Regions from separate parts of the Marinobacter sp. CP1 genome, predicted to be linked through region 2. Evidence: predicted binding sites of a transcription regulator. Region 2 holds the regulator's gene; each other region holds the start of a gene.

Region 1 (7,673 bases), 1.8 Mb from region 2:
GATCGCCGTGTGGCTGGACGACTGGCAGCTTGAGGCTGAACCCGGGCAGAGTTCATGGCGGTTGCAGGTCGCGGCGGATGGCTGGTCCTACGATTTGACCCTGAGGGTCACCGGAAAGCCCGTTGCCCATGGCGATCAGGGTTTCAGCGCCAAATCCGCCGATGGCGAGGGTTCCATGTATTTCAGTCTGGTGGACCTTCAGATCGACGGCAGGATCACCCTGGGCGATCAGACGTTGGACGTCAGTGGGAAGGGTTGGTTTGACCGGGAGTGGAGCAGCCAGTTTCTGAAATCCGGCCAGCAGGGCTGGGACTGGTTTGCGTTGCACCTGGATTCGGGCGACAAACTGATGGCTTTCCAGCTCAGGGAAGAAGACGGTGGCTTTCGTGCCGGAACCTGGATTCCAGCTGATGGCGAGCCCACCGCTCTTGGTGCCGATCAGCTCAACCTCAAACCATTAACCCAGGGCGACGGTTATCCCCGTGCATGGCGTCTGGAAGTGCCAGACTTTGGCCTGAACCTGGAGGTGGCTGCGCCGGCGGGGGACTATCGAAACACCGGGCTCTACCCGTACTGGGAGAGCCCGGTGTCAGTATCCGGCAGCCATGGTGGCGTGGGCTACATGGAACTGACCGGATACGGCGAGTGAACTGCACCGTGACCGGTGTTACTCGACCGCGGTCGCCCCAATCCGGTGGATGCTCAGATCCGCCCCGTTGAACTCTTCCTCTTCGGTCAGGCGCAGGCCGGAGATGGCGTTGATTGCGCCATAGACAATCAGACCGCCGACAAAGGCCACCACAACGCCGGCCACTGAGCCGATGATCTGCGACATCAGGCTGACGCCGCCAAGGCCTCCCAGCGCTTCCTGGCCGAAAATGCCGCAGGCAATCGCTCCCCAGACACCACAGACTCCGTGCAGGGGCCAGACACCCAGAACATCGTCCAGCCGTTCGATCTTGGCCTGCGCCCATTCAAACAGGTAAACGAAGATGGCGCCTGCTACGCCGCCAGTCACCAGAGCACCCACCGGATGCATCAGGTCAGAGCCGGCACATACCGCCACCAGTCCCGCTAGCGGACCGTTGTGGATAAAGCCCGGGTCCTTACGGCCCAGCAGCATGGAGACGAGGATGCCGCCGACCATGGCCATCAGGCTGTTCACGGCCACCAGGCCGCTGATGCCGTCCAGGGTCTGGGCCGACATGACGTTGAAGCCAAACCAGCCAACGGTCAGAATCCAGGCGCCCAGGGCGAGGAAGGGGATATTGGAGGGGGCAAAGGCCACCACCTTGCCGTTGCGGTAGCGCCCATTTCGTGCACCCAGAACCAGTACGGCCGCCAGGGCGATCCAGCCGCCCACCGCGTGCACTACAACGGAGCCGGCAAAGTCGTGGAAGGATGCACCAAACTGGTTCTCCAGCCAGCCCTGGAAACCATAGTTGCCGTTCCAGATCAGCCCCTCAAAGAAGGGATAGATAAAGGCGACAATCAGGCCTGAGGCAATCAGCATCGGGTAGAACCTGGCGCGTTCGGCAATACCGCCGGACACGATGGCGGGAATGGCCGCGGCGAACGTCATCAGGAAGAAAAACTTCACCAGATCATAGCCGTTGGCGGCGGTGAGCTCGGCGGCACCGCTCATGAAATGGCTGCCGTAGGCAATGTAGTAGCCGATGAAGAAATAGGCCACGGCAGAGATGCCAAAGTCGGTCATGATCTTTACCAGGGCGTTGACCTGGTTCTTGTGGCGAACGGTGCCTACTTCCAGAAAAGCAAAGCCGGCATGCATGGCCAGCACCATAATGGCGCCGATGAGGATGAACAGCGTGTTGGCGCTTTCAGTCAGGGTGTGTACTGCACTCGTGATGTCCACGGGTTTTCGCTCCTGATGTTGTGTGTCCGGCCTCTAGCGGGCCGCTTTACGTTGAAATGTGCATTGATGAGGTGCAGCTAAAGCAAGAGCTGTTCCAAAATAATGCATTTCAAGCGCGGAAGGGCAGTTGGGTGGTTCTGGAAAGATGTGAGAGACGTGTTTTAGAGCCAAAGTGCACTAGCATTGTGCGTTTTGGTGTCGGGCGCACCAAAATAGAGTGCGCTTACCAGCTGATTTCGTTTGATGTCGAGCTGTCGGATTCGATCCCGAGGGCGGACTGGTCATCGTCCGATTCGGACTGGATCAGTTCCCGGAGGCGAACCTCCTGTTCCTGCATCGGGCCGGAGAGATCAATGATGATTTCCACGCGCCGGTTCTTGGCCCGGTTTTCCGCAGAGGTGTTGGGTACCCGCGGCTCGGTATCCGCCAGACCGGTGACGGACAGACGGGTGGGTTCCACCTGGTCCCGGGCGACCAGAACGTTGGCAACGGCGGCTGAGCGGGCGGCGGAGAGGTCCCAATTACTGTAAAAACGGTCGGTCCGAATAGGCACGTTGTCGGTGTGCCCCTCGATCGTCAGGTCACCGGGAATGCCTTCAATCACCTCTGCCATATCCAGAAGCAGGCCCTCGAACTCCCAGGTCAACTGAGCCGAGCCGGAAGGGAAAGAACCTTTTTCCTCAACCCGAATCACGATTCGCCGCTGATCCTCGCTCACATTGATGCGCCCATCGGCGATCGCCGGCTCGAGGACTTTCAGGATATCGTCCATGGTTTCCTGCATCTGTTCCTCCATGGCGGCTTCAACGGCCATGTCGGTGGGGCTTTTCAGGGTCTGGAGCTCCGGCGCTTCGTCCGTGGTGGTCTGTTTGACTTCGTTGACCACGGTGGGCTCTGGCGGCGCCGGGGAAAACTTGTCAAAAATGGGGCTGGTACCCTTCGGGATCTCCAGAGCCGGCACATCCCGCTGGACGCCAAAGGCTTTGGAGAGTTCACCGGCAATCTGCTTGAACTTCTGGGCGTCGATCTCGGAAAAGGACAGCAGCAGAACAAAGAAGCACATCAGCAGGGACATGAGATCGGCGAAGGTGACAACCCAGGCGGGAATTCCCGGTTTTTCCTCTTCTGGCAACTCGTCCATGATTACACGCCTTCCGGTTCAGCCACTTTTTCACGTTCCTTGGGCGGCAGGTAGCTGGAGAGCATCTGCTCGATGATGCGCGGGTTGGTACCCTCCTGGATGGCAACCAGGGCATCAATATAAAGCGACTGCATGCGCGCTTCCTCGGTCATGCGCAGAGAGAGCTTGTCGGCAATCGGGGTGGCAATCATGGTGGCAATCATGGCGCCATAAAGCGTGGTCAGCAGGGCAACTGCCATGGCCGGGCCGATGGATTTCGGGTCTTCCATGTTCGACAGCATCTGAACCAGACCTATCAGCGTGCCGATCATGCCCATGGCCGGCGCCACGTCCGCCATGGCCGTGAAGACCTTGGCGCCGGAGCGGTTGTGGTCGAGAGTCATCAGGCGCTCCTTGTTCAGAAGCTCCTTGATGGTTTTCCCGTCCTGCCCGTCCACCAGCATCTGGATACCCTGTCCAAGGAACGGGCTGCTGATCTCTCTGTCTTCCAGCCCCAGAACCCCTTCTTTCCGGGCCACATTGGCGATATCCACCAGCTCCTCAATGCTCGCCTGGGTTTCCGGCAACTTGAACTTGAAGGCGCGGGCAGCGGCTTTGAAGGCACCCAGGAACTGGGCAAAGCTGAACTTGGCGAGAACAACCAGCAGGGTACCGCCGACAACGATCAGCAGGGATGCGGGATTGATAAATACCAACGGAGAGGTGCCAAGAATAACTGCCGAAGCAATGAGTAAACTAGCGCCAACAAGACCGATAAGAGTGGCGAAATCCACGGTATCTCCAGATTTGGTTTGAGCAAGGCTGAGAAGGGGTGTGAGATTACCTTCAGATCAGAATTTAATCAATTCGTCTGATGGGTTCTTTCCAGTTCTTCCTGCTGTTCTTTCCAGGCAGCATAGCGGTGAATATCGGACTCCACCAGCTTCAGGCACAGCGCAACAACGCCGGCGTCGTCCACCAGACCGAAGCCGAAAATCAGGTCGGGAATGACATCGAGGGGGTTCATCACGTAGATCAGCGCACCGGCCACCGCTGCGATCGTTTTCCACGGAACGCTCCGGTAATTGCCGTACCAGTAATCGCGGATCATCGAAAACATCAGCTTGATGTCGGCGCTGAAGCGAGACAGTTTGCCGCTTTCTTTCACTTTTTCTTCAATACTGCGCTGGCGGTCGAGCAGCGTTTCCAGATCCGCCCGATGCACCTTGCCCGCTTCGGCGTCCAGCTGTTTCCGGGCGTTTTTCTGGTTGAACAATGCCATCGAGAGGGTTCCTCACTTGCTTGATGCCTGAGTGCTCATGATCGCGCAGCTTCGCCGTCAATGCCAATGACAAGGCGTTTATCGGTGCTTGTACTGGGTCGGACAATAGCCGCGGTCTACACCCTCAGGTCGTAGCTGGCGATGTTTGGTGTTGCGCCCGGTTACCCGCTTGCGCCATAGCCGGAAGCTACCGGGTTTGAGCTCACGACGCATCAGGCGAATAACATCTTTTTCGCGAAGGCCATAGAGGGCTTCGATGGCCTCGAAGGGTGTGCGGTCCTCCCACGCCATCTCGATGATGCGGGAGAGGTCCGCCGGTCCAAACTGCTCTGACATGGGGTTTCTCTGTTTGACTTACGTGTTCCCAGAGTACGTTTGAGCTGGCCAGTCGTCTCACCCGCCTGGTCTATTGGTAGTGCCTGTGCAGCCGGGCCGGGATCTGGGCCAGCTGTTTGTCGACCAATGTGCGCATGGCGTGGGCGATTGGTCGGGTATCCAGCTCTGGCTCAAGCACATTGAGCAGATAGGCGACGGCCTCTGCCGTGGCCAGGCGGTCTTCTCCGGGCGCCTTTCGGATGGCGTAGGCGGAGGCCGGCGGACTGGCGAAATGGAAACGCGGCAATGCAGAGAGTTCCGGGTTCTGGTGAAGGATTTTGGCGGCCTTGCGCCAGGTGCCGTCGAGAATGATCCAGTGATCGAACTGGCGTACGTCTGAGGTTTCGAGCGCCTCACTGCCGGGCCCCGGAAACAGCAGGGCCGGGTGATGACTGCCGGCGACGGAATCAAACCCGGCCTGATGGAAATCGCCCGGCATTTCGCCTGTGAAGAGCCTGAGATTTGCGAGGCACCGGGTGAGGATACGAACGGTGCCCTTGGCATGGCCGACTTCGGTCGGGTGCTGCAGTATCGTCACCCCCGTGCGGTTTCGCACGGGGGCACACGCTTCGCAAACACAGATATTCGGATGCATGCCGCAATCGGCGCAAATCGGTCTGGGCAACCCCTGTTACCCCACGAAAATACGCTTCGCCAGACCGGCCCCGCGCCAGCCCTGAATGGCCAGGGTGCTGACCAGTCCACCGATCATTGCGCCCACGACACCGCAGGTGAGGATATCCTGGCCGGTAAGGTAGAGCCCGGGGATGTCGGTCTTGGGTTTCAGCCACTCCTGTTCGAAGCGCTCGGGGTTGTGGTCCAGGCCGTAGAGCTCGCCCCGGCCGTAACGGCAGAACCAGGCGGTGGAAAGCGGCGTTGAGGTTTCCACGTAATCCACTTTTCCGCGCAGCTGGGGCAGTTTCTCGTACATCACTTCCAGCAACTGGTCGGTGATTTTCTGCTTCAGGGCCTCATAGTCGTCGCCCCGCTTGCCCCAGATGGTGTCCTGCCAGGGCTCGAACATCTCCCAGGTCGTCGGGGCGACGATCTCGATGGTGGAGGTGCCTGGCCAGCGGTTCTGGTAATCCGGATCCTTGGCTGCCGGAAAGGAGATGTAGACCACCGGGAACTCGGTGTTGTCCGGGTCATCCAGAAACTGTTGCACGTTGCCATCGTGGTCCGCGCTGGGATAGATCCAGAAATTGGTCCGCGGCAGGCCCAGTGCCTCCGGTGTGCCCTTCAGGCCAATGTAGAGGCCGATGTGGGGCATGGAGGGAATGATGTGCTGGCGTTTGCTTTTGTAGCCGATCTTCTCCGCGGACTCGGCGGGCAGCAGTTTTTCGAAAGTGTTGATAACTCCGGCGTTGCTGATGACCAGCGGTGCCCGGATTTCCTCGCCATCGGCCATGCGAACGCCGGTTGCCCTGCCTTTCTCCACCAGGATGTCGGTGACGTCGGCGTAGGTAAAGACTTCACCGCCGGGCTGCTGAATAACAGGGATAATGGTTTTGGCAATTTCCGACGCGCCGCCGACGGGGTAAAAGCCACCGTAGAGGTAATGTTTGGCAATCAGCGCATGGACCATAAAGCTGGACTGCATCGGCGTGACGCCGCAGTCGCCCCACTGGCCGGTGATAGCGCCGATCAGTTCCTTATTGTCGGTGAGCTCGCTCAGCACCTCCCACGTGGTCTTGTTGAAACAGTCAGGCAGGGCGACATCCAGCCCTTTGTTGATAACCGGGCTCAATATGCCGGGGGCGAGCTTGGAGAGTGTGTACCACTGCATGCCGTCTGCCACCTTGCCCAGCAGCTTTACATACTGGTCGATGGCTTCTTGTTCATCGGGAAAGGCATCGAGCAGGGAGAGACGCAGCCCTTCCTTGCCGGCGCGCAGATTCACGACCCTTTCGCCCAGGAAGAAGCGGTCGTAGTTCTCGTCCATGGGGGCCCATTCCAGCTTGCCGTCGGTGATGTAATCGAACAGCCTGCGGCCCAGGGTGTGGGGAGAGCCCATGTCGCCGATGTAATGGACGCCTACGTCCCATTCGTAGCCGTTGCGAGCGTAACTGTGGGTGTAGCCGCCGGCCGTGTAATGCTGCTCAAGCACGAGGACTTTCTTGCCGGCCTTGGCCAGGCAGGCTGCGGTGGTCAGGCCGCCGATGCCGGAGCCAATTACGATGGCGTCGTAGGGGCCTTTCAGGCGACTGGCCCGGTAACGGGTACCGATCCTGATCGTACTGGGCTTCAGTTTCTGAGAAGACGGACTGTTCACTTCTGTGCTTTTTACCACCATGCCTTACCCCACATTTCCGGATTGGCCCAGTTCTCTGGATTGTTCCAGGCCCGTTTGTGGTTGTAAGTATCCAGATTGTAGGTGTACAGCGTGAGTGCGCCGTTATCATTTTCCAGTTCGGCATGGCGACGGAAGCCAAGGCCGATGAAATCAGTAAAGGCCCAGCCTGGCGCTTCGCCAACCAGCACCGCGATCTGATGGGTGCCATAGTTTCTTAGCTGGCCTAGCAGCAAGGCGCCTTCATCATGAGGCAGGTGTTCCAGGGTGCCGGTTATCAGCGCCAGATCTGCAACCCGGTCGATGTGCAGCCTGGCGTTGGGGTCTATGGTGTCGAGAGTTCGAACATCGACACCTTCCTGGTGCTTCTGCCACATCCGCGACATTTCGGTTGCGAGGCTGCCACAACTCAGCAGGGTTGCCGGTGAGCTGGTTTCGATGATGCGGGCCAGTGTCTCCCGTGCTACATCCGAGTTGCTGTTGTCCGTTATTTCCGCCATGGCGATTCGCCTTTTACTACAGGGGCCAGTCTGCCGCATCCACTGTGTGTAAGCCTACGGGCTGATCCGCATGCCCGCCCCAGCGGTCAATAAAGGTGCCGGTGGGATCGTACTGCTGCGTCTGTTTTTCGAGGTTGAACTGCCGCAGGCCTCTCGGGTCCGCCCCTACGCCAGCCAGGTACTGCCAGTTGCCGTAGTTGCTCCCTACATCATAGTCGATCAACTGCTCC
Region 2 (7,673 bases):
GTTTTCCAGCCCCCGAATTGAGCAGTTCGAGGAAGGCAACCTGGCCACCATGGAATCTCCCCGGGCCGAGCTGTACGGGGACCAGGAGGCCCTGCCGTGGATTGTCGAGGCCGACAATGGCAGCTTGCTGCAAAACCAGAATCTGGTGTACCTGACGGACAATGTCCGGGTTCAGCGCACGATTGGCGAACGGGACGCCGTCCTGACAACATCAAGCCTGACCCTGGATAACGACCGGGGCATGGTATATACAGACGCGCCCGTAGAAATACGTGATGTTACCGGCATAACCCGGGCCACGGGCATGAAAGCGTGGATAGACGAACGAATTCTGGAACTGAACTCCCAGGTGGAAGGACTCTATGAAACCGGAAACTAACCGATACCGGCGCCTGATGGCTGCCCTGCTAACGGTCGTGATGATCGGCCCGGCGGCTGCATTTGACCTTGATTCTGACACTCCTATCAAGGTCACCGCAGATACCGCCCGCCTGGATGACGGCCAGGGCATTGCCACCTACACCGGCGCTGTGGAACTTGAGCAGGGCAATACCCGCCTGACTGCCGAGCGGGTCGTCCTGTACCGGACCGAGGACGGCCTGAGCCGGATCGAAGCCTCTGGTACGCCCGCTATATACCGTCAACCGGCGCGCGAGGGGGAAGGCGAAACCGATGCCCGTGCCCTGAACATTACCTGGTCTGCCACCGACAGCCAGCTGACCTTTGAACGGGAAGCAGTCATCGAGCAGAATGGCAACCTGTTCCGGGGTGATGTCATTCATTATGATACCGTCGGCCGGGTTGTCACCGCTGAGGGCGGCGCAGACACCGGCGAGGGCAGCGGCCGGGTAGAGATGGTGATTCAGCCACGCAGTACAGACAGACAGGGATCCGATGGCAGTTCTGAGAGCCAGTAACCTGGCAAAGAGTTACAAACAGAAAAAAGTGGTGATCGACGTTTCCCTGGAAATCCGCAGTGGGGAAATTGTCGGGCTGCTTGGTCCCAACGGTGCCGGGAAAACCACCTGCTTCTATATGATCGTTGGGCTCGTCCCCGCTGATCGCGGGCGGATCACGATCGACAGCCGGGATATCACCCCCCTGCCCATGCATGGTCGGGCCCGCCAGGGCATCGGTTACCTGCCCCAGGAAGCCTCGGTCTTCCGCAAACTGTCCGTACGCGACAACATCATGGCCATCCTCGAAACCCGGCCGGGGCTGGGCAAGGCAGAGCGGGAGAAGAAGCTCGAGGGTTTATTGGAAGAATTCCACATCACCCATATCCGGGACAGTGTTGGCATGGCATTGTCCGGCGGTGAACGCCGACGGGTGGAGATTGCCCGGGCACTGGCCATGGAGCCGGCTTTTATCCTGCTGGATGAACCCTTCGCCGGTGTGGACCCCATATCCGTCAGTGACATCAAACACATCATCCGGCACCTTCGGGACAAAGGCATTGGCGTTTTGATCACCGACCACAACGTGCGTGAGACCCTGGACATCTGCGAGAATGCCTACATTGTTTCCGGCGGCCACATCATCGCCTCCGGCAATGCCGACGCCATCCTGGCCAACCAGCAGGTCAAGGAAGTCTATCTCGGCGACGAATTCAGACTCTGACACCCAATGGCTGATTGTTTTGATGATCTGTAGCAAGTAAACTCGGCAAAGAACTTGCTAGGGTAAATTAAAATCACGGCAAGTAACCGGCATATAAAGATTTTTTCACGACTTATGACACAACGCGCTGATGAGTGACGGATCCTGAACCATGGTTATGAAAGCCTCCTTACAGTTAAAGCTGGGTCAAAGCCTGACCATGACGCCCCAGCTGCAACAGGCGATCCGGCTTCTCCAGCTCTCCACTCTCGACCTCCAGCAGGAAATCCAGCAGGCACTGGAATCCAACCCCATGCTGGAGACCTCCGAGGACGATGACCAGACCGACGCAGCCAGCGAAAACGACGAGCGCGAGGCCAACGCCACCGAGTCCGCCGCTGAAGCTGCCCCGGAACCGGCCAGCGACTGGGATGAATCCGAGAACGGCCCGGACTGGTCCTCGGAGAACGAGATTCCTGACAACATTCCGGACGATCTGCCGGTTGATACCGCCTGGGACGACATCTACCAGTCCGCACCAGCGCCGGCAGCCCGCAACGACGACGAAAACGATCACGATTTCGAAACCCGTAATTCCCCGACCGAAACGCTTCAGGATCACCTGGAATGGCAGCTCAATCTGACGCCCCTCAGTGAACGGGACCAGGCCATTGCCCATGCCCTGATGGATGCAGTGGACGAACGGGGCTATATCACCAGCCCGCTGGAGGAAATCCACGCCGGACTGCTGGATGAGAACGATGAAGACCCCCTTGAACTGGATGAAGTGGAAGCCGTGCTTCACCGCCTGCAACACTTTGATCCGCCCGGCGTGTTTGCCCGGGACCTACAGGAATGCCTGCTGATCCAGCTCAACCAGCTGCCGCCGGAAACACCCTGGCTGGCCCAGGCACGCCTTGTAATTACCCATTACATCAACCTGCTGGGCAACCGCGATTACGCCCAGTTGCTGCGCCGCAGCCGCCTGAAAGAAGACCAGTTGCGGGATGTCCTGGCGCTGATCACCGGCCTGAATCCGCGGCCGGGCGATGTCATTGACCGGGCCGAACCCGATTATGTGATTCCGGACGTGATCGTTCGCAAACACAATGGCCGCTGGCGTGTTGAGCTGAATCCTGAAATTGCACCGCGCATCCGGGTCAATGCCAGCTATGCTTCACTTATAAGGCGTGCGGACAGCAGCGCAGACAACACCTACCTGCGCGACCAGTTGCAGGAGGCCAAGTGGTTCATCAAGAGCCTGCAGAGCCGCAATGAGACCTTGCTGAAAGTCGCGACCCGTATTGTCGAGCACCAGCAGGGATTCCTGGATCACGGTGAAGAAGCCATGAAACCGTTGATTCTTTCAGACATCGCCCAGGCGGTAGAGATGCATGAATCGACCATTTCACGGGTAACCACCCAGAAATACATGCATACCCCCCGTGGCATTTTCGAGCTGAAGTACTTCTTCTCCAGCCATGTCAGCACTGACGAGGGTGGAGAATGCTCCTCCACGGCCATACGCGCGATGATCAAGAAGCTGATTGCGGCGGAAACGCCCAAAAAGCCGTTGAGCGACAGCAAAATTGCAGCCATGCTAGGGGAACAGGGTATCAAGGTTGCGCGACGCACCGTTGCCAAGTACCGGGAGGCCATGCACATTCCGCCGTCCAACGAGCGCAAGCGGCTGGTCTGAATACCCGGGGGCCGGGACGCAACACCGTATTCGCCGGCGCATAATGCGCCAGCACCCAGACCGGCTCCCGGGAGCCGGCACGATGACAACAGGAGACGCCTATGCAACTCAATATTTCAGGCCATCACGTAGAACTGACTCCCGCACTGAAGGATTATGTTTCAGAGAAGTTCGAGAAGCTCGAGCGTCACTTTGACCACATCAGTAACTGCCAGGTGACCCTGGAAGTGGAAAAGGTGCGCCAGATTGCGGAAGCCACGTTGCATGTGGTTGGTGGTGAGATTCACGCAAAGGCAGAAAATGAGGATATGTACGCAGCCATCGATGCCCTGATCGACAAGCTTGACCGTCAGATCCTCAAGCACAAGGAAAAGAATGTAGACCGGATGCACGGAAACGGCTCTCGCTAACTGACTGTTTTCATGCAATTCATCTAATCGAGCTGCGACATGAGTAACGTGTCGCAGCCTTTTTTTTAACGGAAACGCAGTCGATCCATGAGCGACACATCCCTGACCATAGAGAACATTCTTGCTCCGGAGCTCACCCTCTGCAGGGTAGCTGCGTCCAGCAAGAAACGGGCCCTGGAGTTTATTGCCGAGCAGATAAACCATCAGGACAACACGCTCAGCGAGACCCAGCTCTTCAACAACCTGATTTCCCGCGAGCGCCTGGGCAGCACCGGCATTGGCCAGGGAATCGCCATTCCCCACTGCCGTCTGGAAGGACTTGATCACGTGGTGGGCGTGCTGATGACGCTGGAAGAAAGCGTCGAATTCGATGCTATCGACAATCAGCCGGTGGATCTGATTTTCGCCCTGATCGTCCCGAAGGAAGCAACGAGCGAACACCTGGAGCTGCTCAGCCAACTGGCTGAAAAGTTCAATGAGCGGTCGTTCTGTGATCGCCTCCGGCAATCCGAGGACGCCAGCACGCTGTACCAGCGCATGACCGCCTCAGGCGGCTGATATTCACTGCAGTGGAGGTAAGGTGGTCATGAAGCTGATTATCGTCAGTGGCAGGTCCGGTTCGGGCAAGAGTACCGCACTTCATGTGCTGGAGGACCTCGGGTTTTATTGCATCGACAATCTTCCTATTGGCCTGCTCTTCCCCCTCACACGGGAAGCCGCCAGCCAGACCAGGCCTGGTCGACTGGGCAAGATGGCCGTCAGTATCGATGCGCGGAACCTTTCCGGCGAGCTGGCCAATTTCGAGGAGATCTACCGGCGCCTCCAGGAAACCGGGGTTACCGTTGAAATCATCTTCCTGGACGCCGACGAGCAGTCGCTTCTGCAGCGTTTTCACGCCACCCGCAGAAAGCATCCGTTGAGTGACGACAGGACCTCTCTCCGGGAAGCCATTACCAGCGAGAAGAAACTGCTGGAGCCCCTCTCCAAGCTTTCCGATCTTTACGTAAATACCACCGGCATGTCCATGTACGAGCTGCGGGACATGGTCAAGCAGCGCGTGGTCGGTCGAAAAGATCAGGAACTGGCTCTCCTGTTTCAGTCATTCGGCTTCAAACACGGCGTGCCGCTGGATTCCGACTACGTTTTCGATGTCCGCTGCCTGCCCAACCCCTACTGGGATACCAGCCTCCGCAAGTATGTCGGGACGGATCAGCCGGTTATCGAGTTTCTGGAAAAAGAACCGGCAAGCCGGAAGATGATCGAGGACCTGAAATCATTTCTGGATACCTGGCTGCCCTCCTTTGCAGACAGTAACCGCAGCTATATGACCATTTCCATTGGCTGTACCGGCGGCCAGCACCGGTCGGTGTATGTGTGCGAGCAGTTGGGTGAGTACTTCCGGCAACGGTACAGCAATGTGCAAGTGCGGCACACCGAGCTGCCACACCTGCAGACCCGGGAAGAGATCTGATCAAGCCATGATTCGCCGCCCCATTACCATCATCAACAAACTGGGCCTGCATGCGCGCGCCACTGCGAAGCTGGTCAACACGGCATCGGAATACGACAGCAGCGTGCGTATCAGCGGCAAAGGCCGGGATGTGGACGCGAAGAACATCATGCAGGTGATGATGCTGGCCGCCAGCAAAGGAACCGATGTGGAGCTCATTGCCGACGGACCGGATGAGGAACAGGCCATCGAAGCATTGGTGGAACTGATTAACGACTATTTCGGTGAGGGTGAGTAAAATAAACACATGACCGATATTCTGGAAAAAAGCCAGGCCCGCCAGCGTCTTCGTTCCCTGAGCGAAGCGCTGGACAGTGGCGCACTGAAGCAGGTTGCCCGCATCCTGAACGGTGGCCTGAGCCCCAGTGATATTGCCCATTTGCTGGAGTCCTCACCGCCCCGGCAGCGGGCCCTGCTGTGGAACCTGGTGGACAAAGACCTCGAAGGCGAGGTTCTCCAGTATCTCAGTGATGATATCCGAGGCTACTTCCTGAGCCAGCTGAACGCTCAGGAACTGGCGGACATCATCGAGGATTTCGAGTCAGACGACCTGGCCGACCTGCTGCAGCAGCTGCCGGATACGGTCATCCAGGAAGTCCTGGAGACCATGGACGAGCAGGACCGGCAACGGGTGGAGGAAGTTCTCTCCTATCCGGAGGACACCGCCGGCGGTCTGATGAACACGGACACCATTACGGTGCGCCCGGACATCAGTATCGATGTTGTGCTCCGCTACCTTCGCAGGCACCGCACCCTGCCACCCATGACCGACAGCCTGATCGTGGTCAGCCGCCGGGACGATTTCATTGGCATGCTGCCCATCACGAAAATGCTGGTCTCCAACCCCGCCTCCACCGTGCGGGAAGTCATGGATACCGACATCGAGCCCATTCCCGTGAGCCTCTCCGACACCAAGGTAGCGACATTGTTTGAACGCTACGACCTGATCTCGGCGCCGGTGGTAAACGAGGAGGGCCGCCTGCTGGGTCGGATCACCATCGATGACGTGGTTGACGTTATCCGGGAGGATGCGGACCACTCACTGATGAGTATGGCGGGTCTGGACGAAGACGAGGACACCTTTGCGCCGGTGTGGAAAACCACCCGTCGCCGTGCCGTCTGGCTGGGCATCAACCTGATTACGGCACTGACCGCCTCCGCCGTCATCGGGCTATTTGAAGACACGATCGCCAAAGTGGTGGCGCTCGCAGTGCTGATGCCAATTGTTGCCAGTATGGGCGGCATTGCTGGTAGTCAGACGCTTACACTGGTGATTCGCGGTATGGCCGTGGGGCAGATCAGCGGCGCCAACGTAGGCTGGCTGCTGAACCGGGAATTTCTGTCAGGGATACTGAACGGCCTGCTCTGGGCCGCCGTGGTGGCGGGTGCAGCCATGCTCTGGTTCCAGGATGTGATGATCGGCGCGATCATTGCTGCCGCGCTGGTGATCAATCTTGTCGCCGCAGCGCTGGTTGGCACGGTTCTGCCACTGTTTCTCAAATCTCGCAATATTGATCCGGCCCTGGCAGGCAGCGTGATTCTCACGACTGTGACCGATGTAGTCGGGTTCATGGCCTTTCTTGGCCTCGCGACGATTTTCTACGCTTAAGCGGATCTCGGATTTATGAAAGACCATCAAGACAACGACGCGCCGGAATACGACGGCCCGAGCAAATCCCAGCTGAAACGGGAAATGCATGCCCTGCAGGATCTGGGCAAGCGGATGCTGGACCTGAGCAACGATCAGCTGGAAACCTTGCCAATCAGCGAGACCCTCCGCGCCGCGATCGAGGAATCCCGCCGTATCCGCCAGAACGAGGCCAAACGACGGCACCTGCAATACATCGGTAAGGTCATCCGACAGGAAGATGATCCTGAAGCCCTGGCGAAAGCCATCGACGCCTTCGATGCCGGTAGCGAAGAACACACCCGCAGACACCACCTGGCGGAACGCTGGCGGGACCGGATGATTGCCGAAGGCGATTCCGTTGTTGGCGAGTTCTTCAGCTACTGCCCCACTGCCGATATGCAGCACCTGCGAAACCTTGCTCGAAACGCCCGAAAAGACGTCGAAAAACAGAAGAACACCGGCCAGGCCCGGAAACTGTTCCGTTATCTCAGGGAGTGCATCGATGACGCCGAGGCCATGTGAGCCGTTGGTTCAACCTTTGAGCCGGCGGTGCTCCCACACCGGCATCCGGGCGCGCAGATTGGCTACCTGATCGGCGTCCAGTTCGGCGGTGACCAGGCCCGGGCCTTCCCCCATTTCCGTCACGATCCGCCCCCAGGGATCACAGATCAGGCTGTGGCCATAGGTGCGACGGCGCTCGCTGTTCTGGCCACCCTGGCCAGGTGCCACTAACCATACCTGGTTCTCGATCGCGCGGGCCCGGATCAGGGGGTACCAGTGGGCATCACCGGTCTGCCAGGTGAAAGCGCTCGGAAGGCAAATCCA
Region 3 (7,673 bases), 520 kb from region 2:
TGGGCTGACAGCATGAAAAACGCGGAATACGAGCGTGTGCTGAAGTTCGACCTGTCCAAGGTGACCCGTACCTTGGCTGGCCCCTCCAACCCCCACGCGCACCTGCCCACATCCGAGTTGGCAGAACGCGGCATTGCCGGTGAATGGGAGCAGGAAGAAGGCAAGATGCCGGATGGCGCGTGTATCATCGCCGCTATCACCAGCTGTACCAACACCAGTAACCCCCGCAACATGGTGGCTGCGGGCCTGATCGCCCGCAACGCCAACAAGCTGGGCCTGACCCGCAAGCCTTGGGTGAAGACTTCGCTGGCGCCGGGTTCCAAGACCGTGAAGATGTACCTGGAAGAAGCCAAGCTCCTGCCGGAGCTGGAACAACTCGGCTTTGGCGTGGTGGCCTTCGCCTGCACCACCTGTAACGGCATGAGTGGCGCCCTGGATCCGAAGATCGCGCAGGAAATCATGGATCGCGATCTGTTCTCCACCGCCGTGCTCTCCGGTAACCGGAACTTCGACGGCCGGATTCACCCCTATGCCAAGCAGGCGTTCCTGGCGTCGCCGCCGCTGGTGGTTGCCTATGCGATCGCAGGCACCATCCGGTTCGACATCGAAAAAGATGCCCTGGGCTACGATAAAGACGGCAACCCCGTCACTCTGAAGGACATCTGGCCGGACGATGCGGAAATCGATGCCATCGTGAAATCCAGCGTGAAGCCGGAGCAGTTCCGCAGCACCTACATCCCGATGTTCGACATCACCCGGGATGCGCAGGCCAACACCAACCCGCTGTACGAATGGCGCCCGCAGAGCACCTATATTCGTCGCCCGCCGTACTGGGAAGGTGGCATGGTCGGTGAGAAAACCCTCAAGGGCATGCGCCCGCTGGCGGTGTTGCCGGACAACATCACCACCGACCATCTGTCGCCCTCCAACGCGATCATGATGAACAGCGCAGCCGGTGAATACCTGCACAAGATGGGTGTGCCGGAGGAGGACTTCAACTCCTACGCCACCCACCGCGGCGACCACCTGACGGCCCAGCGCGCTACGTTTGCCAACCCGAAACTGTTCAACGAAATGGTCCGGGACGAAAACGGCAACGTGAAGCAGGGCTCCCTGGCCCGCATCGAGCCGGAGGGCAAAGTGGTCCGCATGTGGGAAGCCATCGAAACCTACATGGAGCGCAAGCAGCCGCTTATCATCATCGCTGGCGCCGACTACGGGCAGGGCTCGTCCCGTGACTGGGCCGCCAAAGGCGTCGCCCTGGCCGGTGTAGAAGCGATTGTGGCCGAAGGCTTTGAGCGCATTCACCGCACCAACCTGATCGGCATGGGTGTGATGCCCCTGCAGTTCGAAGAGGGCACCACACGCAAAACTCTGGGCATCGACGGCACAGAAACCTACGACGTAGAAGGCACCCCGGCGCCCCGCGCCGAATTGACGCTGGTCATCCATCGGAAGAACGGCAGCACCGAGCGTGTGCCGGTTATCTGCCGCCTGGATACCGCTGAGGAAGTGTCTATTTATAGCGCTGGTGGTGTGTTGCAGCGGTTTGCGGAAGATTTCCTGCAATCCGAAGGCGCTGCCTGAGCCAGGAAACAAGGGGGCAGAAGAAAGCCTTCTTCTGACCCCATCTTCACGGATACAGAGAGTAAAACCATGCCCCACGCTCCCCAAATCAAAGTCCCCGCCACTTACATGCGTGGCGGCACCAGCAAAGGCGTCTTCTTCCGCCTTCAGGACCTCCCGGAAGCCTGCCAGATACCAGGCGAAGCCCGGGACAAACTCCTGCTCCGGGTGATCGGCAGCCCCGACCCCTACCAGAAGCAAATCGACGGCATGGGCGGCGCCACCTCCAGCACCAGCAAAACCGTGATCCTGGCAGAACCCACCCAGCCGGATCACGACGTCGACTACCTGTTCGGCCAGGTGTCCATCGACAAGCCCTTTGTGGACTGGAGCGGTAACTGCGGCAACCTTACTGCTGCTGTAGGCGCTTTCGCCATCAACAGCGGTTTCGTGGACAAAGAACGGATTCCGGAGAACGGCACCTGCACCGTGCGTATCTGGCAGGCCAACATCAGAAAGACCATCGTCGCCCACGTGCCCATCACCAACGGTGAAGTGCAGGAAACCGGCGATTTCGAGCTGGACGGCGTCACCTTCCCGGCCGCTGAAGTGCAGGTGGAATTTATGGACCCGGCTGATGGCGAAGGCTCCATGTTCCCTACCGGCAACTTGGTGGACGACCTGGAAGTGCCGGGCGTAGGCACCCTGAAAGCCACCATGATCAGTGCCGGCATCCCCACCATCTTCGTGAACGCCGAAGACATCGGGTACAAAGGCACGGAGCTGCAGGATGACATCAATAGTGATCCCAAGGCACTGCTGATGTTTGAAACCATCCGGGCCCATGGCGCTGTAAAAATGGGCCTGATCCAGAACATCGAAGAAGCCGCCAACCGCCAGCACACCCCGAAGGTGGCCTTCGTGGCGAAGCCGTCTGATTACGTATCCTCAAGCGGCAAAAACATCGGGGCAGGGGATGTGGACGTCCTGGTTCGCGCTCTGTCCATGGGCAAGCTCCACCACGCCATGATGGGCACGGCGGCGGTGGCCATTGCCACGGCATCGGCGGTTCCCGGAACCCTGGTGAATCTGGCTGCAGGTGGTGGCGACCGCACCCACGTGACCTTCGGGCACCCCTCCGGCACTCTGCGTGTTGGGGCAGAAGCGAAGGAAGTGAATGGTCAGTGGACCGCGACCAAAGCCATTATGAGCCGCAGTGCGCGGGTTTTGATGGAAGGTTGGGTGAGGGTGCCTGCCTACTTCTCCTAGCCAATTATACTGTCGATGATCGAAAAAGCCGGAGGCAATCCCCGGCTTTATTATTTTCCGACGATCATCCAGTTTTCAGTTAAATTCAGGTTTTCTCCGACGTGCGAAACCAAGCCCCGCTAGCCCCAGACCAAGCAAAGCGACCGTACCGGGTTCTGGAACTTCAATGGTTCGTGTTTTGACCACGCCAGCAAGAAGCGCATAGTTTTTGCTTTTTTCCTTGGTCCAGAATTCGCTTGCAAGCTCGTCGTTGTAAAAAAAGCCGGCGATGTCGAGATAATATGCGGTATTACCCAGGATGAATTCCTGTGAGGCGCCTTCATTTCGCGTGAAAGTCACTTGATCAGCACATCCATAACGATTTAGAGAGTCGCCATCGTATCCGCCGTTGGGGCACCGGCCATAGTAAGGGTGATTTACTGTCTCCCAATGAACGAAATCGAAGAGTGAGTCGATGGACTTTGTCGTGCCATTGATGGATAGAGTCGTTGAAACTTTCAGCGAAGCAGATTCGAGGGTTGAACCCGTCACCGGATAATTGAAATGAATAAAAGCGCCCAAGTTAAAAGGTGTGCTTTCTTCAATCGGAAAACTTGGTGGTGCGAAGCCGTCGAATTTGTAGCCGCTCTGTTTGTGCCAGTATACGGGGTGACCCCATTTGATGGTGTCGGTGTTGATCCCGCTCACAACGGAAGATCCGGGAGTCGTTGCAGTCCATATTCCGCTCACGTTCGTTGCACTGATCGGGACCGCAGACACTGGCAACGAGAAGAGAGAAGCTGCTACTAGGCCTAGGCCAAATGGCAGAAGAAACTTTTTCATCATCATGCTTCCCTGTAATTAGTGATGTCCCTTACGGCGGAGGCAAAAAGCTTACCACAAAGAGGATCCGGCTGATTTATAAAGGGTTACCTTCGAAGCAGTTCGTTGTGGTGAAAACCTCCAACTGCGAGATGTAAAAATTTCGGACACTGGCGAATGCAATGGTGTAACAATTGTCTCTGCCGAACACTCAACTAGGCTTAGACACACAATCATTGAAAGACAGGGAGGGATTGCTGTGTCACCAACATTCGATCTCAACGAACGTCCCGACTAGGACGAAGTCTTGCAGAAAATCGCGGACTACGTTCTTACCTATGAAATAACCAGCGAAGAAGCCTGGAAAACCGCTCGCCTCTGCCTGATGGACACCCTTGGTTGTGGTCTTCTGGCTCTGCGCTTTCCCGAATGCACCAAACATCTCGGCCCAATCGTTGAGGAGAGCTTTGTCCATTACTGCAGTGTATCCCTCAATCGCAGAATTACCGTCAAAAACCTTTACATTGCGCTTTCGTACAGTCAGGCGGAATGCACCAGGCTGTCACTGAATATAATTTGTAACTACCTGAATTAAAAATGAAACCTTGGCAAAATTCCGATAACCGGCATTGGTTTTGCATTTTTAACTGACTATGGATGGATTTCGAAAGTCCAATCCTTCCACGCGGCTCCGATGATAGACCCGAAATTTATCGGATGTCCTGAACAGGAAACAGGGAGTAAGTGATCATGACTCGTTTCACTAAAAAGATTCTAGCAGCGGCGGTAATGAGCACAATTGGAGGTGTCGCATCGGCTGCCCCGTTCACCGAGATCCGGATTGGCGATAACGATGGTTTCGGCTACGACGCTGATCCCAATTTCGCCGATTTGACGGGTGACGGAGGCACTGCTGACCGAAATTCTGATGGTCACCTTGGGCCGAATGATGTTCTTCCAAGCATGAATGGTGATAACACTGTAGCCACTGGTTCGGGAGATGATTTCGATAACAGAAACGGCGAATCCATTAATGGTTCCGGATTCACAGATACAGGAACGACTGGCGCAACATTCACTGATATCAGCCTCTCAACCAGCTACGACAGCTCTTCTGCAAGTGAGCAGGTTTATAACGCCAACACGGGTACCCCCGGCAGTGGAGGTGTCTTCCCTTCAGGTCTATCCAGTACTCTGCCGAATCAACCGGGTTTTTCATTTCTTTTTGAAGTGGATAAAGCAGACATTACGGTCGGTACCGATATCTTCTTTAATATGGTATTCGCCGATTATGATGTCCAGCCGGCGAACATAGAGTTTATTTATGCGTCGGGAAAAGAAACTCTGGGGGTGACTTTGCAAAACAACGGTCCGAACGATGGTTTGATCCAGGGCGCTTTCGCGAAACTCGATTTTTATGATGTTTTCAGTGATGGCGATAGTGTATGGAATGGTGTTCTCGGCGTAAACTTCAACGCACCAAACGAGCCATATACGGCGTTTGATTACGTCGAGCTCAGCGTGAAGCCGTTGGTGGTCGATGTGCCAGAGCCGGGCACGTTGGCTCTTTTTGCTCTTGGTTTGACGGGTATATTCGGCATTAGGAAATTGCCCTTGCATCGGCCAATGTAAAAGCTCTTTCTGATAGGCACCTGGTGCGCAATCCAGGTGCCTTGTCTCCCAATGTGTGTGAGCTAGGCTCTAGGCATAGCAATTCTTTTGGGAGAAACATTATGAGCTCCACATTCGATCTCAACGAACGTCCCGACTACGACGAAGTCTTGCAAAAAATCGCGGACTACGTCCTCACTTACGAAATAACCAGCGAAGAAGCCTGGAATACCGCCCGCTACTGCCTGATGGACACACTCGGCTGCGGACTGCTCGCGTTGCGCTTTCCCGAGTGCACCAAACATCTTGGCCCAATCGTTGAAGGAACAACGGTTCCCCATGGCGCCCGTGTACCAGGAACACCTTACCGGCTGGACCCGGTGAAAGCAGCGTGGGACATCGGTTGTATCGTTCGATGGCTGGATTACAACGACACCTGGCTCGCGGCAGAGTGGGGGCATCCCTCAGACAATCTGGGCGCCATACTGGCCGTCGCAGATCATCTATCGCAGAAACGCGTCGCGGAAGGTAAAGATCCTTTCAAAGTGAAGGACTTGCTGGAGGCCATGATAATGGCCCATGAAATTCAAGGTGTACTGGCCCTTGAAAACTCCTTCAATCGCGTCGGGCTGGATCACGTGGTGTTGGTAAAGGTGGCCTCCACCGCCGTTGCGGCGAAACTGATGGGAGCGAATCGTCAGCAAATGCTCTCAGCGCTTTCCCACGCTTGGGTGGATGGCCAGTCACTCCGAACATACCGGCATGCCCCGAACGCCGGATCCCGCAAATCCTGGGCCGCAGGCGATGCCACATCGCGGGCAGTGAGGCTTGCCGATATTGCCATGCGCGGAGAGATGGGAATACCCGGTGTGCTAACCGCGCCCCAATGGGGCTTCTACGATGTCCTGTTCAGCAAAACCAACAAAGACCAGAAGCTTAAGCCCGAAGGGCAGAGAGAGTTTTCGATTTCACAGGAGTTCGGCTCTTATGTGATGGAAAATATTCTCTTCAAAGTTTCATTCCCGGCTGAGTTTCACGCACAGACGGCAGCAGAGGCAGCTGTCACACTGCATCCCCAGGTCAGGGATCGGCTAGACTCGATTGACCGAATCGTAATTACCACCCACGAATCTGCAATTCGGATAATTTCAAAAGTAGGAAAACTCGCCAATGCCGCTGATCGGGATCACTGTCTGCAATATATGACGGCCGTACCGCTTATTTTCGGTAATCTTACTGCAGATCATTACGAAGACAGCTTCCACGAGGCCAATCCTCTCATTGACGTGTTGCGGGATAGAATGGAAGTCGTGGAAGAGGAGCGGTATACGCGCGAATACCTTGAAGCTGACAAACGCTCTATTGCGAACGCAGTTCAGGTATTCTTCAGTGACGGCACTAGTACCGAGAAAGTAGAGGTGGAGTATCCTCTGGGACATCGTCGCCGACGAGATGAGGCGATTTCAGAGCTTAGATCGAAGTTCCACAGAAATTTGGGCGCTTGCTTTCCCCAGGCAAGGTCTTTGGCGCTTTTAGAACTTTTTGAAGATCAGGGTAAACTTGAACAGACAAACGTAGCTAATTTTGTCACTGAGTTTGCTCGTTAGTGCTGGACTGCCCTCAAATTAAAACGATCGCACCGCAACGAGTCGGAACCCCCATGTTTTTTATGCTCTAAAATCTTTTGCGGGTTTTAAAACTTGTACTGTCAGAATTATTTACATTCTGGCGATTTGAATATTTCGACCGATAAGACAAGTGCATAAATCAATTAAATTTCCCGTTACTGGCGCGCTAATTGCTCAGCTACGACACGGGGTGAATAACTACACCTTGGAGAACATGGGAGTTGTAGTCCCAAACCAAAATGGATTTACGCAGAGGTGAGACCGATGAAAAAGCCGATAACTTTGTTAGCAGCGGGGCTGTTCGCAGGTTCGTTTTCGTTTAGTGCCTTGGCCACAGAAATTATTTTTGATGACCCAACTGATCCGATCAACGGTTCAGAGATCAAACAGCCGGAGATTGAGTACACAGATTTCTTCGTCAGGGCTGGTTACTCAACCAGCAACTTATGCTGTGGAATCAACTTCGTACGTTCTGATATTGAGACAATGAAGCCGGCCGAGCCGAATGAGGACCCGCTACCTGTAAGAGTCTGGAGAGATACCGACCCGGCGAACGGAGGCCTGGGTGTCGATTCTGGTCTGGCGGATGGTGACACAGATAACTTTGAAGGCAGCCTTAATAATAACGCCAATACCGATGAAATCCTGTTTTTTGATTTCAAAGGCATGGTTACACTCATGGAAGTTTGGCTAAATGCCGGGGATGAAGCGTCCGGAACTAGCCACCAAGATAAGTTCTCTTCAGACGCTACAGATGTATTCGACATCTTCTACTCAATGAATGGTGAAGACTACTTC
Region 4 (7,673 bases), 1.8 Mb from region 2:
TGAACCCGCAAAGCCAACCTTCAACGCCCAGCTACACCATCAACTGCCGCATGACCCACGAAGCCGCCGCCCTGGAGCGGCTATGCCAGGTGGTCCGCATCCGCGGGTTCCGGATTGCCTCCATGGCGGTGGAAACCGCCGGCGAGCATTTGAATATCGCGCTGACGCTGGAGGGTACGCGGCCGATTGCCATGTTGCAGTCGCAACTGGAGAAGCTTCACACCGTTGCCGAGGTTGCACTGGCGGCTGGTTCTGTCGCTCGTTCCCGTTCGGCCTGAGGTTTTGGCGGCATAGTCTTTTCGTAGCCTGAGGTTTGGCGGGCAGGTACGGGGGTGGGGGTATCTTTTCTTCGGGGAAAACAACTCGCTGCGCTCAGACATCTTTTCCCTGTCAGAAAAGATACCCCCACCCCCTACCGACGGGCAGAAACGATATTTCTGGAGAAAAGAGAAAACACAACGTCTTTAAGCCGGTGAACCCGCGTTGCACGTCGGCGCGGGGTGGTAGGTGGATTTTTCGCCGGAAAAAGATGTCTGAGCGCAGCGAGTTGCTTTTTCCAAGAAAAACTCCACCTGCCACCCCGCAAGCCCGCCCCTCAACCAACAGGCTACAAGGACCGGACCTCCGAGGTGACAGGACCTGCGATTACCAGGCTTTATAAGGCAGGAACTTCCCGTTCATGGTAACCACCACACGGTCGCCCTTCGGATTCTCTTCCTTCTCGATGTCCATGGTGAAATCGATGGCACTCATGATGCCGTCGCCGAACTTCTCATGGATGAGCTCTTTCATGGTATCGCCATAGACACCCACCACTTCGTACAAACGATAGATCAGCGGATCCTGCGGAACAGCACCGTCCCAGGCTTTTTTGGGGCAGACCTGCAGGGCTTCGGCTATTGGCTTGTCGAGGTCGAGCACTTCGCACAGGGCGAAGGCCTTGTCTTCGGTGAGGCTGTTCATACCCAGGGCCGCTGAGGTGGTGAACACCGGGGATAGGCCGATGGTTTCGGCGATGGATTCCCAGGTCATACCCTTGGACACTTTGGCTTCCAGGATTTTTGCGGTCATCAGTTCTTTGTTCATCATGGCTGTTTCCTCTCTTGGGTTTTAACGTCAGGCATTCACCGCACGGGCGGCAGTCTCAGATTCGGATTCGGTTTCAGAGTCGGCAGACGCTGGCGTGGACTGGGCAACGCCTTTGGCGGGTTCGACGATTTTCGGGGTGCCGTCTTTTTCCGGCAGAGCCGAGCCGCTTCGGTTGACCAGGAAGTCCACCAGGTAGTCCCGGGTTTTGTGGTAGGCCGGGTTCTGGAAGATGGTGGCCCGGGCCCGCGGGTGCGGAATGTCCACTTTCACGCTCTCAGCGATGCGGGCGTTGGGGCCGTTCGACATCAGGAAGATGCGGTCAGACAGTAGAATGGCTTCGTCCACATCGTGGGTGATCATGAACACGGTCTGGCGGGTTTCTTCCCAGATTTTCACCAGCTCGTCCTGAATCACACCCCGGGTGAGCGCATCCAGCGCGCCGAAAGGCTCGTCCAGCAGCAGGAGTTCCGGCTGGGTGGCGAAGGCCCGGGCGATACTCACCCGCTGACGCATACCGCCGGACAGCTGGGACGGCTTGCGGTTCAGGGCGTGGTCCAGGCCCACCATCTTCAGGTAGCGTTCGCTGTGCTCTTTCACCTTTTCCTTGGACCACTCCGGCCAGCGGGCGCGCACGGCGAAGACGATGTTGTTCAGGGTGGTTTTCCAGGGCAGCAGGCTGTAGTTCTGGAACACAACCCCGCGCTCAAGGCCTGGGCCTTTGATTTCCTTGCCGTTCATCACCACGTTGCCGGCGCTGGCTTCGTCCAGGCCTGCCAACACGTTCAGGATGGTGGATTTGCCGCAACCGGAGTGGCCGATGATGCAAACAAACTCACCTTTCTCCAGGGCAAAGCGGATATCCTCGAAGACGGTCAGCTCACCGCCCTGGCCGTCCGGATAGACTTTGGACAGGCCATCTACTTCCAGGAATGATTTACTCATAACAGGTCTCCATTCGGAGGGTTGAGGCCGGCACCGGAAACCGGTGCCGGACCGCTCATTCTTTGTATTCCACCAGTTTCTGGGCCTTGCCCAGGGCCAGGTCGAGCAGCATGCCCACCACCCCGATCATCAGGATGGAGAAGATCACACTGGCCAGATCCAGGTTGTTCCATTCGTTCCACACGTAGTAGCCAATGCCGGTGCCGCCCACGAGCATTTCCGCGGCGACGATGACCAGCCAGGCGATGCCGATGGAGATCCGCATACCAGTGAGAATGGTTGGTGCGGCGGCCGGCAGGATCACCGTGATGGCAGTGCGCAGTGGCCCGAGTTCGTGGGTGCGAGCCACGTTTACCCAGTCCTGCCTCACGTTGGCGACGCCAAAGGCGGTGTTCAGCAACATGGGCCAGATCGAACAGATAAAGATCACGAAGATGGCCGAGGCATCAGAGTCCTGGATGATGAACAGAGCCAGGGGCATCCAGGCCAGGGGCGAGATCGGCCGCAGTACCTGGATGTAAGGGTTCAGGGCTTTGTACATCAGCGGCGACATGCCGATCAGGAAGCCAACCGGCAAGGCGATGGCCATGGCCGCCAGGTAGCCGGTCAGTACCCGGTACACCGAATAGGCCAGCTGGATGCCGATACCCTTGTCGTTGGCGCCGGCGTCATAGAACGGATCGGACAACTCCGCCCAGGCCAGCTTGATCACCGCCGAGGGTGGCGGCACCCGGGATTCCTGCTCCACACCACCCATCAGCATTTCGTATTCGGTCAGTCCTGTCTGGGCCTCCGGGGGCTGGGTTGCCATTTCCCAGAGCCCCAGGGCCAGAATCAGGAACGACACCGACAGCAGTGCTGCCCGGACGTTCAGGGAAGCCATGGTTACACCCTCCCGATGTCGAAGCTGCGTGCGTATTCTTCGGCACGATCAGAATCGAACGTCTTGCCCATGATGGTGTGGGTCTTGTAGGTCTTGTCCGGAGCGGTGTAACCCAGTTCTTCCATGATCTTGCCGGTCTCGCTCGCCAGGTAGACCTGCTCGGCAATGCCTTTGTAGTCCACATCACCCTCGATATAACCCCAGCGCTTCATCTGGGTGAGGATCCACACGCCCATGGAGTGCCACGGGAACGGGTCGAAGTCGATGCGGTCCGGCACGTCTTTTACCTCGCCAAGGCCATCGGCGTAGTAGCCGGTCAGCACCTGCTGAATCACCGGAACCGGCTGGTTCAGATAGTTCTTTGGCGCGATGGCTTCGGAGATTTCCTTACGGTTATCCGGATTGTTGGAGTACTGCGTCGCGTCGATGATGGCGCGCAACAGGGCGCCGTAGGTGTTCGGGTTCTGGGTCGCGAACTGCTTGCTGCAGGCAAAGGCGCAGCACGGGTGGCCTTCCCAGATGTCCTTGGTCAGCATGTGGATGAAGCCCACCTTCTCCCAAACAGCACGCTGGTTGAACGGATCCGGTGACAAGTAGCCATCCAGGTTACCGGCGCGGAGGTTGGCAACCATCTCGGGTGGCGGGACCACACGGATCTGCACATCTTTGTCCGGGTCGATACCGTTCTCGGCCAGGTAGTAACGCAGCAGGAAGTTGTGCATGGAGTACTCGAACGGCACGCCAAACTTGAAGCCTTTCCACTGTTTCGGGTCGCGCTTGTCCTTGTGGTCGACGTGCAGCACGATGGCCTGGCCATTGATGTTCTCAACGGCCGGCATGATGAACGGCTCCGGTGTGGAGCCCGCGCCCATGGTCATCGCCAGGGGCATGGGAGTAAGCATATGTGAGGCGTCGTATTCGCCAGCCAGGGACTTGTCCCGGGCCACCGCCCAACCTGCGGTCTTGGTGACGGTCACATCGAGGCCGTACCGCTCATAAAAGCCCATCGGGTGGGCCATGATGATAGGCGTGGCGCAGGTGATCGGTACAAAACCAACGTTCAGCTTGGTCTTCTCGAGCTTGCCCAGGGATTCCTTCACCGCGGCCTTGGCCTTTTCCATCGGGAACACGCTGCCCAGAACGGCCGCCGCGGTGCCCGCGCCCATCATTTTCATGAAGGCGCGCCGGCTGTGTTCGTTGTGACCAAACACCGAGCGCACCACCGCGCCTTCGATGGCGCGATCCATCATCGCTTCTGAATCCAAATGCTCGTCAGCAACTGCCTGCTGGCCGGCAGAGGGCTTGAGATCGAGGGAAATCGACGGGGTGCTGTCGCCGGGTTTGCACTCGGGGCAGCCGCAGGTCTTGGCATGAATCAGGGACTTGTCACCGTCAAACGGGTTTCCAAGGCTTTTCGTGGTCATGGCGCACTCTCCTGGGTTTGGGACCTAAGTTTTGGGTTATTTCTGCACTCTCACGGTGCAACAAAGGTGCGGCTCGGGCCCGAGGCTGGAAATGGTCGGGTCGGCTCCGCGTTCTGAGAGAGGTATCGCAGGGTTTGTGCCAAGTCCGGTTATTTTTTTAACCCATTGTTTTTAAGGCATCAGGAATGAGGAGCCTGAAAACAGGAGAGCTACGACATTTCGTATTTCACGATTTTTCGTAGCCCGGACTGCGATTTTTCGTAGTTGGCACAGGGTTTGTTTCTTCCTTCGGGAACTGACTCAGGAAATCGCCATGAACACCGAAGCCATCATTCGCCCTGAAATCACCGGCAACTGGATTGACCATCTGCCAGAGGCTGCGCTGTTGGTAGATGCAGGCAGGGACCTGATTCTGTCCGCCAACAGTGCCATGGGCCGAATGATCGGCTCCGACCGGCAATCCCTCGTCGGAACGCCATGCACCCACCTGTTCACCGACCAGCGGCCGCAACTGATTGCATTCACTGAGGAAACCCTGTTTCGCAGCCACGGCTGGAGCCGGGATTTCTTCCTCCAGCACCGGGACGGCCACACCGTGGAACTGGAAATCTCCTCATCCAGGGTCGGCGAGGCGGAAACCCAGAATGTGCTGCTGTTGTTGAGGGACCGACGCCAGCTGCGAACCCTTCGGGAGCGCCACGATGCCAACCACTACCACCGGGGCGGCCTGCTTGAATGGCGTCGGGTGGAAGAACTGTTCAAGGACATGGAGCGGGAAAACCAGCTGATCCTGCATGCCGTCGGGGAAGGCATTTACGGGGTGGATGCCGAGGGGCGAGGCACCTTCGCAAACCCCGCAGCCGAGCGCATGCTGGGGTGGCGAATTGACGAACTCATGGGGCGGGTTCTGCACCGCGTGGTGCACCACTCCCATGCCGATGGCAGCCTGTATCCCCTGAAGGACTGCCCGATATACGCCGCCTTCCGCGATGCCAGTGTGAAGCGGGTTGGCGAGGACTGGTTCTGGCGCAAGGACGGCAGCGGTTTCCCGGTGGAATACACCAGCACACCGATCCTGGACAACGGGCATCCGGTGGGTGCAGTGGTGGTTTTCCGGGATATCTCCGCGCGTCAGGAAGCCCAGCAAGAACTGCAGAAAGCGCTGGAGGAAGTGGAAACCCTCAAGCACCGGCTGGAAATGGAGAACGCCTATCTGCAGGAAGAACTCAGCGCCGAGTACCACTTCCACGAAATCTTCGGCCAGAGCGAGGCCATCAAAGCCATCGTGCGCCGTATCGGTATGGTGGCGCCCACCGATGCCAACGTGCTGATCACCGGCGAATCCGGCACGGGCAAGGAGCTGATTGCCCGCGCCATCCACCAGTCCAGCAGCCGACGTGACCGGCCCCTGATTCGGGTGAACTGTGCGGCCATCCCCAAGGATCTGTTCGAGAGCGAGTTCTTCGGCCACATCAAAGGTGCCTTCACCGGCGCCGTCAGCGATCGCGTGGGCCGGTTCGAACTGGCCGACGGCGGCACCCTGTTCCTGGACGAAGTGGGCGAAATCCCCCTTGAACTCCAGGGTAAACTGCTCCGGGTGCTGCAGGATCAGCAATTCGAGCGGGTTGGCGAAAACCGAACCCGGGCTGTGGATGTGCGGGTGATCGCGGCCACCAACCGTGACCTGAAGGCGGAAGTTCAGGAAAAAACCTTCCGGGAAGACCTCTACTTCCGCCTGAATGTTTTCCCCATCGAATCCGTACCCTTGCGCCGGCGGCTGGAGGACATCCCCATCCTCGCCCAGGAATTCCTGAACCGCGCGTGCCAGAAGTTCAACCGGCCTCTGTTGGCCCTGAAAGAACGTGACGTTGAAACCCTGAAAGCCTACCACTGGCCCGGCAATGTGCGGGAGTTGGAGAATGTGATCGAGCGCCAGGTAATCACCGCCGACGGCCGGCTGGATCTGGACCTGCCAGGCCCAGAGTCCGCAGCCCGGTCCAACACGGCAGAAGCGCCGCCTGCGAGACATTACAGCGGCGAATTGATGACGGAGCAGGAGTTGCGGGAACTGGAGAAACAGAATTTGGCCCGGGCCCTCACCATGAGCAGTGGCCGGGTCTTCGGCGATGACGGCGCGGCGGCCATGCTGGGCATCAAACCGACCACCCTGACCTCGCGCCTGAAGAAGCTGAAGATCGACGCCAGGGAGTTCCAGGTCAGGCCGGAGTAATGCCCACCTGGTTCAGGGCATAGGTCACCACAATCCAGATCAGCATCACCAGCGGCAGGTAGCGACCAACCAGGTACATACGCCACTCCCACCAGCGGCTCTGGGTGCCCAGCACCGTTCGTATCTTCTCGGGCGGAATAAACCAGCAGAACATGGCGGCCCCCAACACCCCGGAGAAGATGATCACATTACCGCCGGCCACCCGGTCGATCACATCCAGCACCGGCTCCCCGGCAATGTTCCACTCCAGCGGGGTGAAACTCAGTGCCGATGCCGTGCCCAGCACCAGCATCACCAGGGTAACAAGACTGACGGCCTTGCCATTGCTAAGCCGGAACTCCTCCGCTACCGCCGCAATCATCACCTTCAGACCGGCCAGGCTGGAACTGAACGCGGCCATGAAAAACAGGCTGAAAAACAGCGTACCCACCCAGTAGCCGCCAACCATGTCCTCGAACACCCGGGGCATGGTCACAAACGCCAGCTGACTGCCCTCCGCGGGCTCCATGCCAAGACTGAACACAAACGGAAAGATCATCCAGCCCGCCAGCAGCGCCACACTGGTCTCGGTACCTGCAACAATCAGACAGGCCCGGGGCACGTGGGTCTGCCGGGGGATAAAACTGCCATAGGTCACCAGGTAGCCCTGACCAATCGCCAGCGTGTAGAACGCCTGCCCGAACGCAAACGCCCAAAGCTTGCCGTCCGCCAGCCGGCTCCAGTCCACCTGGAAAAAGAAATCCTTGGTCTGCTCCCAACCGGGTGTGCGGCTGGCGAAAATCACCAGACCGATCATCACAATGATCAACACCGGCATCAGGATCTTCGACATCAGCTCAATGGCCGTCACATCCTTGGCCAGGATGACTGCCCCCAGCACGGTCACCGCGAAGAAATACCAGAGCGAGTTATACCCGGCGGTAAAGTCGCCAAACACTCGGAGATTGTCTGTTGCGGCATCCACCGCATAACCCAGGGTCCAGCCGGTAATCACCAGGTAATAGCTGGTAATGGCCATGGTGATGAGCACCACAAACCACCCGTAAACAACCCCGAAGCGGTTCACCTGCCGGTAGGTCTGAACCGTACTGCCCTTGGAAAGACG

Evidence for each region. The regulator sigma-54, encoded in region 2, starts transcription at its own class of promoters, with help from an activator protein. The targets are predictions, from matches to a motif close to ANTGGCATNNANNTTGCTNT.
Region 1: ACP86_RS10720 (ammonium transporter) is a predicted target of sigma-54. The motif match lies at 1,956-1,975, and genes of this name have one in related genera.
Region 3: ACP86_RS00135 (PEP-CTERM sorting domain-containing protein) is a predicted target of sigma-54. The motif match lies at 4,259-4,278, and genes of this name have one in related genera.
Region 4: ACP86_RS16030 (sigma 54-interacting transcriptional regulator) is a predicted target of sigma-54. The motif match lies at 4,602-4,621, and genes of this name have one in related genera.

What each region holds. Positions count from the first base shown of each region.
Region 1 covers NZ_CP011929.1:2,330,723-2,338,395, forward strand. The annotation lists gene ACP86_RS10715 (lipocalin-like domain-containing protein) at 1-649, shown strand, start outside; gene ACP86_RS10720 (ammonium transporter) at 668-1,876, opposite strand; gene ACP86_RS10725 (flagellar motor protein MotB) at 2,100-3,017, opposite strand; gene pomA (flagellar motor protein PomA) at 3,020-3,790, opposite strand; gene ACP86_RS10735 (YkvA family protein) at 3,859-4,278, opposite strand; gene ACP86_RS10740 (TIGR03643 family protein) at 4,357-4,614, opposite strand; gene ACP86_RS10745 (tRNA-uridine aminocarboxypropyltransferase) at 4,685-5,278, opposite strand; gene ACP86_RS10750 (phytoene desaturase family protein) at 5,285-6,946, opposite strand; gene ACP86_RS10755 (DUF6231 family protein) at 6,937-7,443, opposite strand; gene ACP86_RS10760 (DASH family cryptochrome) at 7,460-7,673, opposite strand, start outside.
Region 2 covers NZ_CP011929.1:546,622-554,294, forward strand. The annotation lists gene lptC (LPS export ABC transporter periplasmic protein LptC) at 1-379, shown strand, start outside; gene lptA (lipopolysaccharide transport periplasmic protein LptA) at 363-917, shown strand; gene lptB (LPS export ABC transporter ATP-binding protein) at 895-1,620, shown strand; gene ACP86_RS02580 (RNA polymerase factor sigma-54) at 1,772-3,298, shown strand; gene hpf (ribosome hibernation promoting factor) at 3,400-3,708, shown strand; gene ptsN (PTS IIA-like nitrogen regulatory protein PtsN) at 3,796-4,266, shown strand; gene rapZ (RNase adapter RapZ) at 4,295-5,179, shown strand; gene ACP86_RS02600 (HPr family phosphocarrier protein) at 5,187-5,456, shown strand; gene mgtE (magnesium transporter) at 5,466-6,827, shown strand; gene yjgA (ribosome biogenesis factor YjgA) at 6,843-7,370, shown strand; gene ACP86_RS02615 (carbon-nitrogen hydrolase family protein) at 7,380-7,673, opposite strand, start outside.
Region 3 covers NZ_CP011929.1:30,175-37,847, reverse strand. The annotation lists gene acnD (Fe/S-dependent 2-methylisocitrate dehydratase AcnD) at 1-1,587, shown strand, start outside; gene prpF (2-methylaconitate cis-trans isomerase PrpF) at 1,657-2,835, shown strand; gene ACP86_RS00145 (THxN family PEP-CTERM protein) at 2,911-3,663, opposite strand; partial or broken gene ACP86_RS21935 (MmgE/PrpD family protein) at 3,944-4,108, shown strand; gene ACP86_RS00135 (PEP-CTERM sorting domain-containing protein) at 4,387-5,268, shown strand; gene prpD (2-methylcitrate dehydratase) at 5,370-6,854, shown strand; gene ACP86_RS00125 (PEP-CTERM sorting domain-containing protein) at 7,140-7,673, shown strand, end outside.
Region 4 covers NZ_CP011929.1:3,467,320-3,474,992, reverse strand. The annotation lists gene ACP86_RS16055 (ACT domain-containing protein) at 1-278, shown strand, start outside; gene ilvG (acetolactate synthase 2 catalytic subunit) at 1-3, shown strand, start outside; gene cynS (cyanase) at 646-1,089, opposite strand; gene ACP86_RS16045 (ABC transporter ATP-binding protein) at 1,117-2,031, opposite strand; gene ntrB (nitrate ABC transporter permease) at 2,087-2,914, opposite strand; gene ACP86_RS16035 (ABC transporter substrate-binding protein) at 2,917-4,338, opposite strand; gene ACP86_RS16030 (sigma 54-interacting transcriptional regulator) at 4,652-6,568, shown strand; gene ACP86_RS16025 (sodium-dependent transporter) at 6,555-7,673, opposite strand, start outside.